Regions from separate parts of the Streptomyces coeruleofuscus genome, predicted to be linked through region 3. Evidence: predicted binding sites of a transcription regulator. Region 3 holds the regulator's gene; each other region holds the start of a gene.

Evidence for each region. The regulator HrcA, encoded in region 3, represses chaperone genes, less so after heat shock. The targets are predictions, from matches to a motif close to TTNGCACTCNGNNNNNCNGAGTGCNAA.
Region 1: groL (chaperonin GroEL) is a predicted target of HrcA. The motif match lies at 2,058-2,084, and genes of this name have one in related genera.
Region 2: groES (co-chaperone GroES) is a predicted target of HrcA. The motif match lies at 1,365-1,391, and genes of this name have one in related genera.

The regions. Positions count from the first base shown of each region.
Region 1 covers NZ_BAAASE010000006.1:428,540-433,075, forward strand. The annotation lists gene ABFX81_RS25435 (oxidoreductase) at 1-93, opposite strand, end outside; gene groL (chaperonin GroEL) at 274-1,896, opposite strand; gene ABFX81_RS25445 (cold-shock protein) at 2,491-2,694, opposite strand; gene ABFX81_RS25450 (ubiquitin-like small modifier protein 1) at 3,142-3,417, opposite strand; gene thrC (threonine synthase) at 3,526-4,536, opposite strand, start outside.
Region 2 covers NZ_BAAASE010000004.1:116,569-121,104, reverse strand. The annotation lists gene groL (chaperonin GroEL) at 1-793, opposite strand, end outside; gene groES (co-chaperone GroES) at 910-1,218, opposite strand; gene ABFX81_RS15995 (polysaccharide deacetylase family protein) at 1,500-2,231, opposite strand; gene ABFX81_RS15990 (polysaccharide deacetylase family protein) at 2,252-3,175, opposite strand; gene ABFX81_RS15985 (THUMP-like domain-containing protein) at 3,734-4,536, shown strand, end outside.
Region 3 covers NZ_BAAASE010000003.1:513,985-518,520, reverse strand. The annotation lists gene ABFX81_RS13595 (DUF3097 family protein) at 1-326, opposite strand, end outside; gene ABFX81_RS13590 (MBL fold metallo-hydrolase) at 358-1,089, opposite strand; gene hrcA (heat-inducible transcriptional repressor HrcA) at 1,261-2,277, shown strand; gene dnaJ (molecular chaperone DnaJ) at 2,277-3,413, shown strand; gene ABFX81_RS13575 (nitronate monooxygenase) at 3,742-4,536, shown strand, end outside.

The sequences.
Region 1 (4,536 bases), on a different contig from region 3:
CGCGATCCGGTTCGGGACGGTCAGGCCGCCCAGCGATACGGGCCGGGACAGGATTTCGGCGGCGCGGGAGGCGGCGGAGGCGTCGACGGTCACGTGGGGGCTCCTCTTTGGATACCGGACAGTATGTGCATACGCATAGGACGTACTGTCCAACCATCCGGACCCGCCCACCCCATCCCGTCCGCGCTGTGATCCAGGACACGCCCGAGGGCGGCACCTCCTGTCGGAACAGGAGGTGCCGCCCTCGGCAAGGACGTTGATCGACCGGGTCGATCAGAAGTCCATGTCACCGCCCGGCATGCCGCCGCCGGCGGGCGCGGCGGACTTCTCCGGCTTGTCGGCGATGACGGCCTCGGTGGTGAGGAACAGCGCGGCGATGGAGGCGGCGTTCTGCAGAGCGGAACGGGTCACCTTCGCCGGGTCGATGATGCCCTCGGCGATCATGTCGACGTACTCACCGGTCGCGGCGTTCAGGCCGTGGCCGACCTGGAGGTTGCGGACCTTCTCCACGACGACGCCGCCCTCGAGACCACCGTTGACGGCGATCTGCTTCAGCGGGGCCTCCAGGGCGAGCTTCACGGCGTTGGCGCCGGTCGCCTCGTCACCCTCGAGCTCCAGCTTCTCGAACACCTGGGAGGCCTGGAGCAGGGCCACGCCACCACCGGCGACGATGCCCTCCTCGACGGCCGCCTTGGCGTTGCGCACGGCGTCCTCGATGCGGTGCTTGCGCTCCTTGAGCTCCACCTCGGTGGCGGCACCGGCCTTGATGACGGCCACGCCGCCGGCCAGCTTCGCCAGGCGCTCCTGGAGCTTCTCGCGGTCGTAGTCCGAGTCGCTGTTCTCGATCTCGGCGCGGATCTGGTTGACCCGGCCCTGGACCTGGTCGGCGGAGCCGGCACCGTCGACGATGGTGGTCTCGTCCTTGGTGATGACGACCTTGCGGGCCTTGCCCAGGAGGTCGATCGTGGCGTTCTCCAGCTTGAGGCCGACCTCCTCGGAGATCACCTCGCCGCCGGTGAGGATGCCGATGTCCTGGAGCATCGCCTTGCGACGGTCACCGAAGCCCGGGGCCTTGACGGCGACGGACTTGAAGGTGCCGCGGATCTTGTTGACGACCAGGGTCGACAGGGCCTCGCCCTCGACGTCCTCGGCGATGATCAGCAGCGGCTTGCCCGACTGCATGACCTTCTCCAGGAGCGGGAGCAGGTCCTTGACGTTGGAGATCTTCGAGTTCGCGATCAGGATGTACGGGTCGTCGAGGACGGCCTCCATACGCTCCATGTCGGTCGCGAAGTACGCCGAGATGTAGCCCTTGTCGAAGCGCATACCCTCGGTGAGCTCCAGCTCCAGACCGAAGGTCTGGGACTCCTCGACGGTGATGACGCCTTCCTTGCCGACCTTGTCCATGGCCTCGGCGATGAGCTCGCCGATCTGGGTGTCGGCGGCGGAGATGGAGGCCGTGGAGGCGATCTGCTCCTTGGTCTCGACGTCCTTCGCCTGCTCCAGCAGGGCGGCGGAGACGGCCTCGACGGCGCGCTCGATACCGCGCTTCAGGGCCATCGGGTTGGCACCGGCGGCTACGTTGCGCAGGCCTTCCTTGACCAGGGCCTGGGCGAGAACGGTCGCGGTGGTCGTACCGTCACCGGCGACGTCGTCCGTCTTCTTGGCGACTTCCTTGACCAGCTCGGCGCCGATCTTCTCGTACGGGTCCTCGAGTTCGATCTCCTTGGCGATGGACACACCATCGTTGGTGATCGTGGGGGCGCCCCACTTCTTCTCGAGGACGACGTTGCGGCCCTTGGGGCCGAGCGTCACCTTGACGGCGTCCGCGAGCTGGTTCATGCCGCGCTCGAGGCCGCGCCGCGCCTCCTCGTCGAACGCGATGATCTTGGCCATGTGAAGTGGTCCCTCCAGGACTGGGGGTGATTACTTCGGACCGCGCCCGCGCCCGCGACGGACGGCTCGCTGACCCCGTGGTTCCTTCCCACCTGGCCTGCGGGCCTCACCGACCCGGTCCTTACGTTGTCACTCTCACCTTCAGAGTGCTAACGCAATGATTAGCACTCGGGCATGGCGAGTGCAAGCGACTCCCACGGTTCGAGCGGGCACTCAGCCCCCGGCGAACAGGGCGCGCCCGGCTCGGCCACAGGCCGCCGACAGCGCCACGGCGGATCGGGCGAGCCGGGAAAAGACCTGGTCCACGGCCCACCGCGGCGGTGAGGCCGACGCGAGCGGGCCGGGAAACGCTTGGACCGACGACCCACGGCGGCCGTAATGCCCGCGCGAGCCGGTCCGGGCGCGAGCTCATATCCGCGCACCCGGGCGGCGGACTCCGAGGCACCTTCGGGCGCGGCGGCCCTCGACGAGAGGTCGCCCGAAGAGCGCCCGCCACCCCGGCCACCGGCCCCGAACAGGTCGAAGGGCCCGCACCCCGGGGGGTGCGGGCCCTTCAGAGAAGACCGGTCGCTTGCGCTTGGTCGTGGTGCGCGTTCAGGCAGAGACGCGAACCATGTCGGCCTGCGGTCCCTTCTGGCCCTGCGAGATCTCGAACTCGACCCGCTGGCCCTCCTCCAGGGTGCGGTAGCCGTCCATCTGGATCGCGCTGTAGTGGACGAAAACATCCGCACCACCGTCGACCGCGATGAAGCCGTACCCCTTCTCCGCGTTGAACCACTTGACGGTGCCCTGAGCCATGCCTAACTCCCCTATTACTGGCCCTTGCACAGATCCACACTTCGCGGACCCGGGTCAGACCTCACCCCCCACGGTTGGGGGCGTGCGCCGGAACGCGTCGACCGCGGCTGAATGTATCTGTCCAACTGCCGTCTGCAACAGGTCAATCGGACGAGAATTCTGGACGCGCAGGATCCGGAATGTGGGGAGAATTCGCCCGACTTCAGGGCAAGTCGGGCCACACAAAAGGAACAAAAGCCGCGAAAGACGCACACACTTTGGCTACATCTTGTCGGGCGCGCGGCAGGAATTAAGGGCTCCCGATCAGGAGATCGGCGCTGCGTTCCCCAACTGTACCGCGCTCAATCACACAGAATTGCCCCCTCCGCTTCTCTCACGGAGGGGGCAATTCGATGAGCTCTCAGTAACCGCCGTTACCGAAGGTAATAATCAAGCCGGTCGACCGGTTCAGCCACCCGCGACGGCGGGAATGATCGACACCCCGGCACCGTCCGGCGTCGCCGTCTCCAGCCCCTGCTCGAACCGCACGTCGTCGTCGTTGACGTACACGTTGACGAACCGGCGCAGCTTGCCCTGGTCGTCCAGCACCCGGGCGGCGATCCCGGTGTGGTTCTTCTCCAAATCGGCGATGACCTCGCCGAGGGTCGCCCCCTCGGCGGCGACCTCGGCCTGGCCGCCGGTGTAGGTACGCAGGATGGTGGGGATGCGAACGGTGACGCTCATACTTCAAAACCTCCGGTGGGATTCAGGCCTCAAGGGCGCGGGGCTGTGTCGATGTGCGGCTCCGCCGCGTGGGCGCGACCAGCCCCACCGGCCCGCAGCAGACAACGATCAGACGAGCCCAGCCTCACGGAACGAGTCCAGGCTCGGCCGAATGGTCGCAGTGAGCCCGGTCCCGGCCACCGCGTCCAGCGTCTTCAGACCGTCGCCCGTGTTCAGCACAACGGTCGTCAACGACGGGTCGAGCACCCCGTTCTCGACCAGCTTCTTCGCCACGCCCACGGTCACACCACCGGCGGTCTCCGCGAAGATGCCCTCGGTCCGGGCGAGGATCTTGATCGCGTCGACGACCTGCTCGTCGTTCACGTCCTCCACCGCACCGCCCGTGCGGCGCGCGATGTCGAGCACGTACGGCCCGTCCGCCGGGTTGCCGATCGCCAGCGACTTGGCGATGGTGTCCGGCTTCTGGGGGCGTACGACGTCGTGGCCGGCCTTGTAGGCCGTCGACACCGGCGAGCAGCCCTCGGCCTGCGCGCCGAAGATCTTGTACGGCTTGTCCTCGACCAGTCCGAGCTTGATCAGCTCCTGAAGACCCTTGTCGATCTTCGTGAGCTGCGAGCCGGAGGCGATCGGCACGACGATCTGGTCGGGCAGCCGCCAGCCGAGCTGCTCGCAGATCTCGTACGCCAGGGTCTTGGAGCCCTCGGCGTAGTACGGCCGCAGGTTGACGTTGACGAAGCCCCAGCCCTCGCCCGCCGGGTCGCCGATCAGCTCGGAGCAGAAGCGGTTCACGTCGTCGTAGTTGCCCTCGATGCCGACGAGCTCGCCGCCGTAGACCGCGGCCATGACGACCTTGCCCTGCTCCAGGTCGTGCGGGATGAACACGCAGGAGCGGAAGCCGGCGCGGGCCGCCGCGGCACCCACGGCGCCGGCGAGGTTGCCGGTGGAGGAGCAGGACAGCGTGGTGAAGCCGAAGGCGCGGGCGGCCTCCAGGGCCTGGGCGACGACACGGTCCTTGAAGGAGTGCGTCGGGTTGCCGGAGTCGTCCTTGATGAAGAGCTTGCCGGCGTCGACACCCAGCTCGCGGGCGAGGTTGTCGGCCTTGACGAGCTGGGTCCAGCC
Region 2 (4,536 bases), on a different contig from region 3:
TCACGACCAGGGTCGACAGGGCCTCGCCGTCGACGTCCTCGGCGATGATCAGCAGCGGCTTGGAGGAGTTGGACTGGATGACCTTCTCCAGCAGCGGCAGGAGGTCCGCGATGGCGGAGATCTTGCCCTGCGTGATGAGGATGTACGGGTCGTCCAGGACGGCTTCCATGCGCTCCTGGTCCGTCACGAAGTACGGCGACAGGTAGCCCTTGTCGAAGGCCATGCCCTCGGTGAAGTCCAGCTCCAGACCGAAGGTGTTGGACTCCTCGACGGTGATGACACCGTCCTTGCCGACCTTGTCCATCGCCTCGGCGATGAGCTCGCCGACCTGCTGGTCCTGGGCGGACAGCCCGGCGACGGCGGCGATGTCGGACTTCTCGTCGATCGGACGGGCCGAGGCGAGCAGGTCCTCGGAGATCGCGGCGACGGCGGCGTCGATGCCCTTCTTCAGGGCGGCCGGGGAGGCACCGGCGGCGACGTTCTTCAGGCCCTCGCGCACGAGCGCCTGGGCGAGCACGGTCGCGGTGGTCGTACCGTCACCCGCGATGTCGTTGGTCTTGGTCGCCACCTCCTTGACCAGCTGGGCACCGAGGTTCTCGTACGGGTCCTCGATCTCGACCTCGCGGGCGATCGTGACACCGTCGTTGGTGATGGTGGGGGCGCCGAACTTTTTGTCGATGACGACGTTGCGGCCCTTGGGGCCGATCGTCACCTTCACCGTGTCGGCGAGCTTGTTGACGCCGCGCTCGAGGGCGCGACGGGCGTCCTCGTCGAACTTCAGGATCTTCGCCATGGGAGCGTGAGCCCTCTTCCGGAATGTGGGTTAACGGCACTGCGCCCCGGGCGCCCGGCTTCTCATAGATCGCGGGGGGCCAGGGGCGCAGCTCAAAGCAACGTGCTTGGGGTGAATTACTTCTCGACGATCGCGAGCACGTCGCGGGCCGAGAGGACGAGGTACTCCTCGCCGTTGTACTTCACCTCGGTGCCGCCGTACTTGCTGTAGAGCACGACGTCGCCGACGGAGACGTCGAGCGGAAGACGGTTGCCGTCCTCGAAGCGGCCCGGGCCCACGGCCAGGACGACGCCCTCCTGGGGCTTCTCCTTGGCGGTGTCCGGGATGACCAGGCCAGAGGCGGTGGTCTGCTCGGCGTCGAGCGGCTGGACCACAATGCGGTCCTCGAGCGGCTTGATGGCAACCTTGGAGCTGGTGGTCGTCACGATCCGACCTCCCCCTTCGGAGATCTCACGGGGTTAACTGTCTGAGGTGGCGACCAGGTGGATCCGTCGTCGCGGGTGCCGGACCTGCCCGTCGCTGTGTTGGCACTCTCCAGTGGGGAGTGCCAAGGCCGAGACTATGACTGCGATTAGCACTCGGTCAAGCGGAGTGCCAATTGGGCGGCGGCGCGTCGGCCGTGGAGCCGGGTCGGCGTACGTTTGTGCTGGGCACCCGGCGTCGGCGTCCCGGCCTCAGGGGGCTGCCGCCACCCGGCGCTCAGACGTCAGAGGTAGTTCTCCAGCCGCCCCACCCGCAGCCCCCTTCCCTCGATCTCTCGCAGCAGGCGCTCCGTGCGTTCCGTCAGCGTCAGGGACGCGGTCTCGCCGGACGGCACCGAGATGACGTCGCCGGGGCGCAGGCCGGGCTCGCCGCGGGTGTACGTCAGGGCGCCGTCGGGCCCCAGGGACGCCCTCCAGAGGACGACCGCCCGGATGCCGCAGTCGGCGGCGGCGCGCAGGGTCGTCGTGTCGTACGCGCCGTAGGGCGGGCGGAAGAGGTGGGGGCGGATGCCGAAGCGGGAGCGGAGTTTGTGCTGCTGGCCGCAGATCTCGGCGCGCTGGCCTGCGTAGGGCAGGCCGCGCAGGGCGGGGTGGTCGAGGGTGTGGTTCTGGATGGACGCGCCGACCGCGCGCAGGCGGGCGAAGTGGCCGTAGCCGGGCCCCACGACGCTGTCCGTGAGGAACATGCTGACCGGGAGCCGCCGTTCGCGGACGAGGCCGACGAAGCCGGGGTCGCGCTCGGCGCCGTCGTCGTAGGTCAGGAAGACCACCCGGTCGCGGGTGCGGATGTGGTCCACGACGGGCGGGAGAGCGTCTCGGCCGTCTCCGTCGTCCCGGTCCGGCCCGCGGACGTCGCTCGACGCGTGCGTCGGTGACTGACCCCGGCCGTCCGCCCCCAGCCGCTCCCCCGCGGCCCCGGCACAGCCGGCCAGCAGGATCACCCCCGCGCACACCATGGCGGCCGGTGACCCCCGCCTCACAGGTAGTCCTCCAGCCGGCCCACCGCGTATCCCTCGGCCGTGACCTGGTTGAGGAAGCGGCGGATCATGTCGGGCATCGTGCCCTGCCACTGGCCGCGACCGCGGAAGTGGGTGAGGACGATGTCGCCCGGGTGCAGTTTCCGGTCCCACTCGCGGTACTCCCAGCGGTCGGCGAAGACCTCCTCGTTCCAGAGGGGGACGTACTCGATTCCGCAGGCCTTGGCGGCGCGCAGGGTCGCCCTGTCGTAGCTGCCGAAGGGCGGGCGGAAGAGGGCCGGGCGCTTGCCGTAGCGCTTCTCGATGAGGCGCTGCATGCCGCAGATCTCGCGCTTCTGCGTGCGGTAGGGCAGGCCCCGCATGAGGCGGTGGCGGAGGGTGTGGTTGTTCAGGACCACGCCCCGGTCCTGCATCTTCTCGAAGTAGCCGTAGTCGTTCCTGATCAGGTAGCCGCTGAGGAAGGCGCTGTACGGGACCTTCAGGTCGCTCATCATCCGCAGGAACGCCGGGTCCTTCTCGGCGCCGTCGTCGATGGTGAGGAAGACGACCTTGTCCCGGGTGGGGACCGTCGTGAAGACGGGCGGCAGGTTCCGTCTGCGGTGGCCGTGCACCTCGAAGCCTTGGCGGGTCCTGATCCTCGGCTTCTTCGCGGGGGCCGGCGGGGCGGTCAGGGGGACCCTTCTCAGTCCCCAGCGCTGCGCCGCGACGATTTGTGCGGCGTGCGCGGCGCGCAGCTTGGAGGCGTAGGAGTCGAGCGCGCGGGCCGGGGGCGCGTCGAGGGGCTGCTGGCCGCCGGCCGGGGGGATCCGGCCGCTGTCGCCCTGCGCGCAGCCCGAGGCGATGGCGGCGAGGGTGAGCAGCGCGAGGCCGATCCGCACACCGCCAGATGCCCGGCTTTTGTCATTTTGTACGACTGCTCGCATGATGCGGGATCCTCGCAGCCGGCCTTCCCGTATCGGCCCCGACACCGCGACCGGCGGCGCACCATCCACCGAGTGGCCCACACGCGGTCCGGTCCGACTCCGTGCGCGCGGACGGACCAGGCCGGTCCACCCTGACCGGGGCCGGCCTTCCGGCGCGCACGCGGACTGACCACGCCGGTACAGCCGGACCGGGGACCGGGGCCGGGCTTCCGGCGCGCACGCGGACGGACCACGGCCCGCCGCCCAGGCCCAGGCCGGACGGGCCTCCGCGGGACGACGGACCACCGGGTCGGGTGCCCTGTTCCGGCGACGCCGCAGGATGGCGGAGCCGCCGCGCCTGAACAGCCGGGGCAGCGGACGCCTGCGGGGCAGGAACCCGGCGCCCCTGCGCCCTGCGCCCGCCGCCCAGGCCCGGACCGACCGGCGGGCGCAGGGCCGGATAAATCCCGCATCCCAAGCCCGAACCGACCCGCATCCCGCAGCTGAACCGACCACCCCAGCCCAGACCCATCCGCACCGCCCCCACCGCCGCCATCACCCGTGGCCGACAATGATCCGGTGAACGACCTCGCCCTCCTCCTCAGCCCCGAAGGCCGCGCCCTCCTCGACGAGGTGCGGGACACCGATCCGGCGCGGGAGCTGGCCGTCGCGACCCGGTTGCGTCGCGAGCATCCCGCCGAGCTGGTGTCGGCGGCGCTGGGCCAGGCGCGGCTGCGGCAGCGGGCGGTGGTGAAGTTCGGGGCCGAGGACGCGGGACGGATGTTCTTCACGCCGAACGGGGTCGAGCAGTCGACCCGGGCGAGCGTGGCGGCCTACCGGGCGCGCAGGCTCGCGGACGCGGGCGTGGCCTCGGTGGCCGACCTGTGCTGCGGCATCGGCGGTGACGCGATCGCGCTGGCCCGGGCCGGGATCCGGGTCCTGGCCGTCGACCGGGATCCGATGACGGCCGCGGCGGCACGGGCGAACGCCGAGGCCCTGGGCCTGGCCGGCCTGATCGAGGTGCGGGAGGCGGATGTCACGGAGGTGGACACGGGCGGTTACGACGCCGTGTTCGTCGACCCGGCCAGGCGCGGCGGCCGGGGCCGGATCTTCGACCCGGAGGCGTACTCGCCTCCCCTGTCCTGGGCGGTCTCCGCCGCCCGCCGCGCCCCTCGCGCCGCCGCGCTGAAGATCGCCCCCGGCATCCCGCACGAGGCGGTCCCCGAGGACGCCGAGGCCGAGTGGATCTCCGACGGCGGCGACGTGAAGGAGGCGGTGCTGTGGTTCGGCACCGCGCCCGGGGCGGTACGGGCCACACTGCTGCCGGGCCCGCGCACGCTGCTCTCCCGCGGCCTGCCCGACCCGGCGGTCCGCCCGCCGGG
Region 3 (4,536 bases):
CCGGCGCGGGCCACGCGTGCGCGGGCACCGGGGACGGCGACCGAACCGGAGGCCGTGCGGGTGGGACGTGCGGGGCCGCCCGCAGAGGGGCGGATCAGTGTCACGGCCCTGCCCTCCAGGAGGAAGCCGCGCGGCTCCATGGGGAACACGCGGTGCTTGCCGAAGCGGTCCTCCAGTGTCACCGTGCCCGCCTCGCAGCGGATCACCGCACCGCAGAAGCCGGTCCCGGCCTCCTCGACGACCAGACCCGGCTCCGCCGGAACCTCGGGCACCGGCTGCTGCGGCTTCTTCCACGGCGGGGTCAGATCGGGCGAGTACTGGCGCATTCGAATGACGATAGGAGAAGCCGGCGGGTGGTCACGGAGACACGCCGAAACGCGCCGCCAGCGAGTCCCGCTGGGCGCGGACGAACGCCGCGTCCACCACCGCTCCGTGACCGGGCACGTACAGCGCGTCCTCCCCGCCCAGGTCGAGCAGCCGGTCGAGGGCGGCCGGCCAGTGCGACGGCACGGCGTCGGGGCCCGCCTGCGGCTCGCCGGACTCCTCGACCAGATCGCCGCAGAACACCACCTCCGGATCACCCGGCACCAGCACCGCCAGATCGTGCGCGGTGTGCCCGGGGCCCACGTTCGCCAGCAGCACCTGGCGCCCGCCGCCCAGGTCGAGGGTCCACTCGCCGGAGACCAGGTGGCGGGGCGGGACCAGCCGGTCCGCCGACTCCTGCGCGGTGGTCTTGGCCAGGCCGTTCCGTACCCCGTCGGCGCGCAGCTCCTCGCGGTCCCGTACGCGCGTGAGCACCGCGTCCACGCCCACCGCGCCGAACACCTCCGCGTCCGTGAAGGCCGCCACACCGAAGACGTGGTCGAAGTGGGGATGGGTCAGCGCGAGATGCGTCACACGGTGACCGGTGAGCGACCGCGCCTGCTCGCGCAACCGCGCGCCCTCGGCCGGGCTCGACCCCGCGTCGATCATGAGTACCGCGCCCTCGCCGGCGACCAGCCCCGCCGTGCAGTCCCACACCGGAAGCCGGCACCGCCCCACTCCGGCGGCCACCCGCTCCCACCCGAGCTCTTCCCAAGTCACCGTCATACGGCGACGCTAGCGGTGACCCCCGCCCTGGGCACGACAGCACGCGACCAGCCTTGCCGGGGGTGTACCCCACGGCCGTACACTGGGCGGGGAATGCTGGCACTCGCACGCGCAGAGTGCCAGGCACGACAGGCAGGACACCGGGCGGACGACTTCTGGAGGTGTGCGCGAATGCTCAGTGAACGCAGGCTTCAGGTGCTGCGCGCCATCGTCCAGGACTACGTCGGCACCGAGGAGCCGGTCGGCTCCAAGGCCCTCACCGAGCGGCACAGCCTCGGCGTCTCACCGGCCACCGTCCGCAACGACATGGCGGCCCTCGAGGACGAGGGGTACATCGCCCAGCCGCACACCAGCGCCGGGCGCATCCCCACCGACAAGGGCTACCGGCTGTTCGTGGACAAGCTGGCCGGCGTCAAGCCGATGACCGCGCCCGAGCGGCGCGCGATCCAGAACTTCCTCGAGGGTGCCGTCGACCTCGACGACGTCGTGGCGCGTACGGTACGGCTGCTGGCCCAGCTCACACGCCAGGTCGCCGTCGTGCAGTACCCGTCGCTGACCCGCTCGACCGTGCGGCATGTGGAGTTGCTCTCCCTCGCGCCCGCGCGCGTGATGCTCGTGCTGATCACGGACACCGGGCGGGTCGAGCAGCGCGTGGTCGACTGCCCGGCACCCTTCGGCGAGGCCTCGCTCGCGGATCTGCGCGCGCGGCTCAACAGCCGTGTGGCGAACCGCCGTTTCACGGATGTGCCGAGTCTGGTGGAGGATCTGCCGGAGGCGTTCGAGCACGAGGACCGGGGTACGGTCTCCACGGTGCTCTCCACTCTCCTGGAGACACTCGTCGAGGAGAACGAGGAGCGGCTGATGATCGGCGGCACCGCCAATCTGACCCGCTTCGGTCATGACTTCCCCCTCACGATCCGGCCGGTGCTGGAAGCGCTGGAGGAGCAGGTCGTGCTCCTCAAGCTGCTCGGCGAGGCGCAGGATCCGGGCGTGACCGTACGTATCGGTCATGAGAACGCCCACGAAGGACTCAACTCCACGTCCGTCGTGTCGGTCGGCTACGGTTCGGGCGGCGAGGCTGTCGCCAAGCTCGGCGTGGTCGGACCGACCCGCATGGACTACCCGGGAACGATGGGAGCGGTACGCGCAGTGGCACGGTACGTCGGACAGATCCTGGCGGAGTCGTAGTGGCCACGGACTACTACGCCGTACTCGGCGTGCGCCGCGACGCGTCGCAGGAAGAGATCAAGAAGGCCTTCCGGCGGCTCGCGCGCGAGCTGCATCCGGACGTCAACCCCGATCCGAAGACCCAGGAGCGGTTCAAGGAGATCAACGCCGCTTACGAGGTGTTGTCGGACCCGCAGAAGAAGCAGGTCTACGACCTCGGCGGCGACCCGCTCTCGCAGGCCGGAGGCGGTGGCGCGGGCGGCTTCGGAGCCGGTGGCTTCGGGAACTTCTCGGACATCATGGACGCGTTCTTCGGGACGGCGTCGCAGCGCGGACCGCGCTCGCGCACCCGCCGCGGCCAGGACGCCATGATCCGCATCGAGATCGAGCTCGACGAGGCGGCCTTCGGCACGACGAAGGACATCCAGGTCGACACGGCGGTCGTCTGCAACACCTGCAGCGGTGAGGGCGCGGCGCCGGGGACCTCCGCTCAGACGTGTGACATGTGCCGCGGCCGCGGTGAGGTGTCCCAGGTCACGCGGTCCTTCCTGGGCCAGGTCATGACCTCGCGGCCCTGCCCGCAGTGCCAGGGCTTCGGCACGGTCGTCCCGACCCCCTGCCCGGAGTGCGCCGGCGACGGCCGCGTCCGCTCCCGTCGCACGCTGACGGTGAAGATCCCCGCCGGTGTCGACAACGGCACGCGCATCCAGCTCGCCGGCGAGGGCGAGGTCGGCCCCGGCGGCGGCCCCGCGGGCGACCTGTACGTCGAGATCCACGAACTGCCCCACTCGCAGTTCCAGCGGCGCGGCGACGACCTGCACTGCACGGTCACGCTCCCGATGACGGCGGCCGCCCTCGGCACGAAGGTGCCGCTGGAGACGCTGGACGGCCTGGAGGAGGTCGACATCCGCCCGGGCACCCAGTCCGGCCAGTCGATCCCGCTGCACGGCCGCGGTGTCACGCACCTGCGCGGCGGCGGACGCGGCGACCTCATCGTCCACGTCGAGGTCCAGACCCCGAGCAAGCTGGACGTCGAGCAGGAGCGCCTGCTCCGCGAGCTGGCCAAGCTGCGCGGCGAGGAACGGCCCACGGGTCAGTTCCAGCCGGGGCAGCAGGGACTGTTCTCGCGGTTGAAGGACGCGTTCAACGGGCGGTGACGCCGGCGGCCCGGCCGCTGCTGGGGGTCCGGGGGTCGGCCCCCGGGCAGGCACGGTCAGCCGGGGCAGCAGGGGTTGTTCTCGCGGTTGAAGGACGCGTTCAACGGGCGGTGACGCCGGCGGCCCGGCCGCTGCTGGGGGTCCGGGGGTCGGCCCCCGGGCAGGCACGGTCAGCCGGGGCAGCAGGGGTTGTTCTCGCGGTTGAAGGACGCGTTCAACGGGCGGTGACGTCGCCTCCCCAGGGGGTCGGCAGGTGCCTGTTCCTCTGGTCTATGCCACACGGCAGGCCGGTTTCGGAGTAGTCCGGAGGACGTGACAACATGCGGTCATGTCCTCCGCGCTGACCGATCTCTTCCCCCACCCGATCGTGCAGGCCCCCATGGCGGGCGGCGTCTCCGTACCGAAGCTCGCCGCCGCCGTGTGCGAGGCGGGCGGGCTCGGGTTCCTCGCCGCCGGGTACAAGACCGCCGACGGGATGTACGAGGAGATCAAGCAGCTCCGGAGCCTCACCGGCAGGCCCTTCGGAGTGAACCTCTTCATGCCGCAGCCGGAGTACGCCGACCCCGCCGCCATCGACGTCTACGCCCACCAGCTGGCCGGCGAGGCCTCCTGGTACGAGGCCGAGCTCGGCGACCCCGACAGCGGCCGCGACGACGGCTACGAGACCAAGCTCACGGTCCTGCGCGACAACCCCGTGCCGGTGGTGTCGTTCCACTTCGGCACGCCGAGCCGGGAGGTCGTCGACGCCCTGCACCGGGTCGGCACCTTCGTCCTGGTCACCGCCACCACCCCCGACGAGGCCCGGGCCGTCGAGCGGGCGGGCGCGGACGCGGTCATCGCGCAGGGCATCGAGGCCGGCGGCCACCAGGGCACGCACCGCGACATCCCGGAGACGGACGGTTCCGGCATCGGGCTGCTGTCGCTGGTCGCCCAGATCCGGGAGACCGTGAGTCTCCCGATCATCGCCGCCGGCGGCATCATGCGCGGCGGCCAGATCGCCGCGGTCCTCGCGGCGGGCGCGAGCGCGGCCCAGCTCGGCACCGCGTTCCTCGCCACGGCCGAGTCGGGCGCGAACGCCCTGCACAAGCAGGCGCTGACCAACCCCCTGTTCGTCCGTACGGAG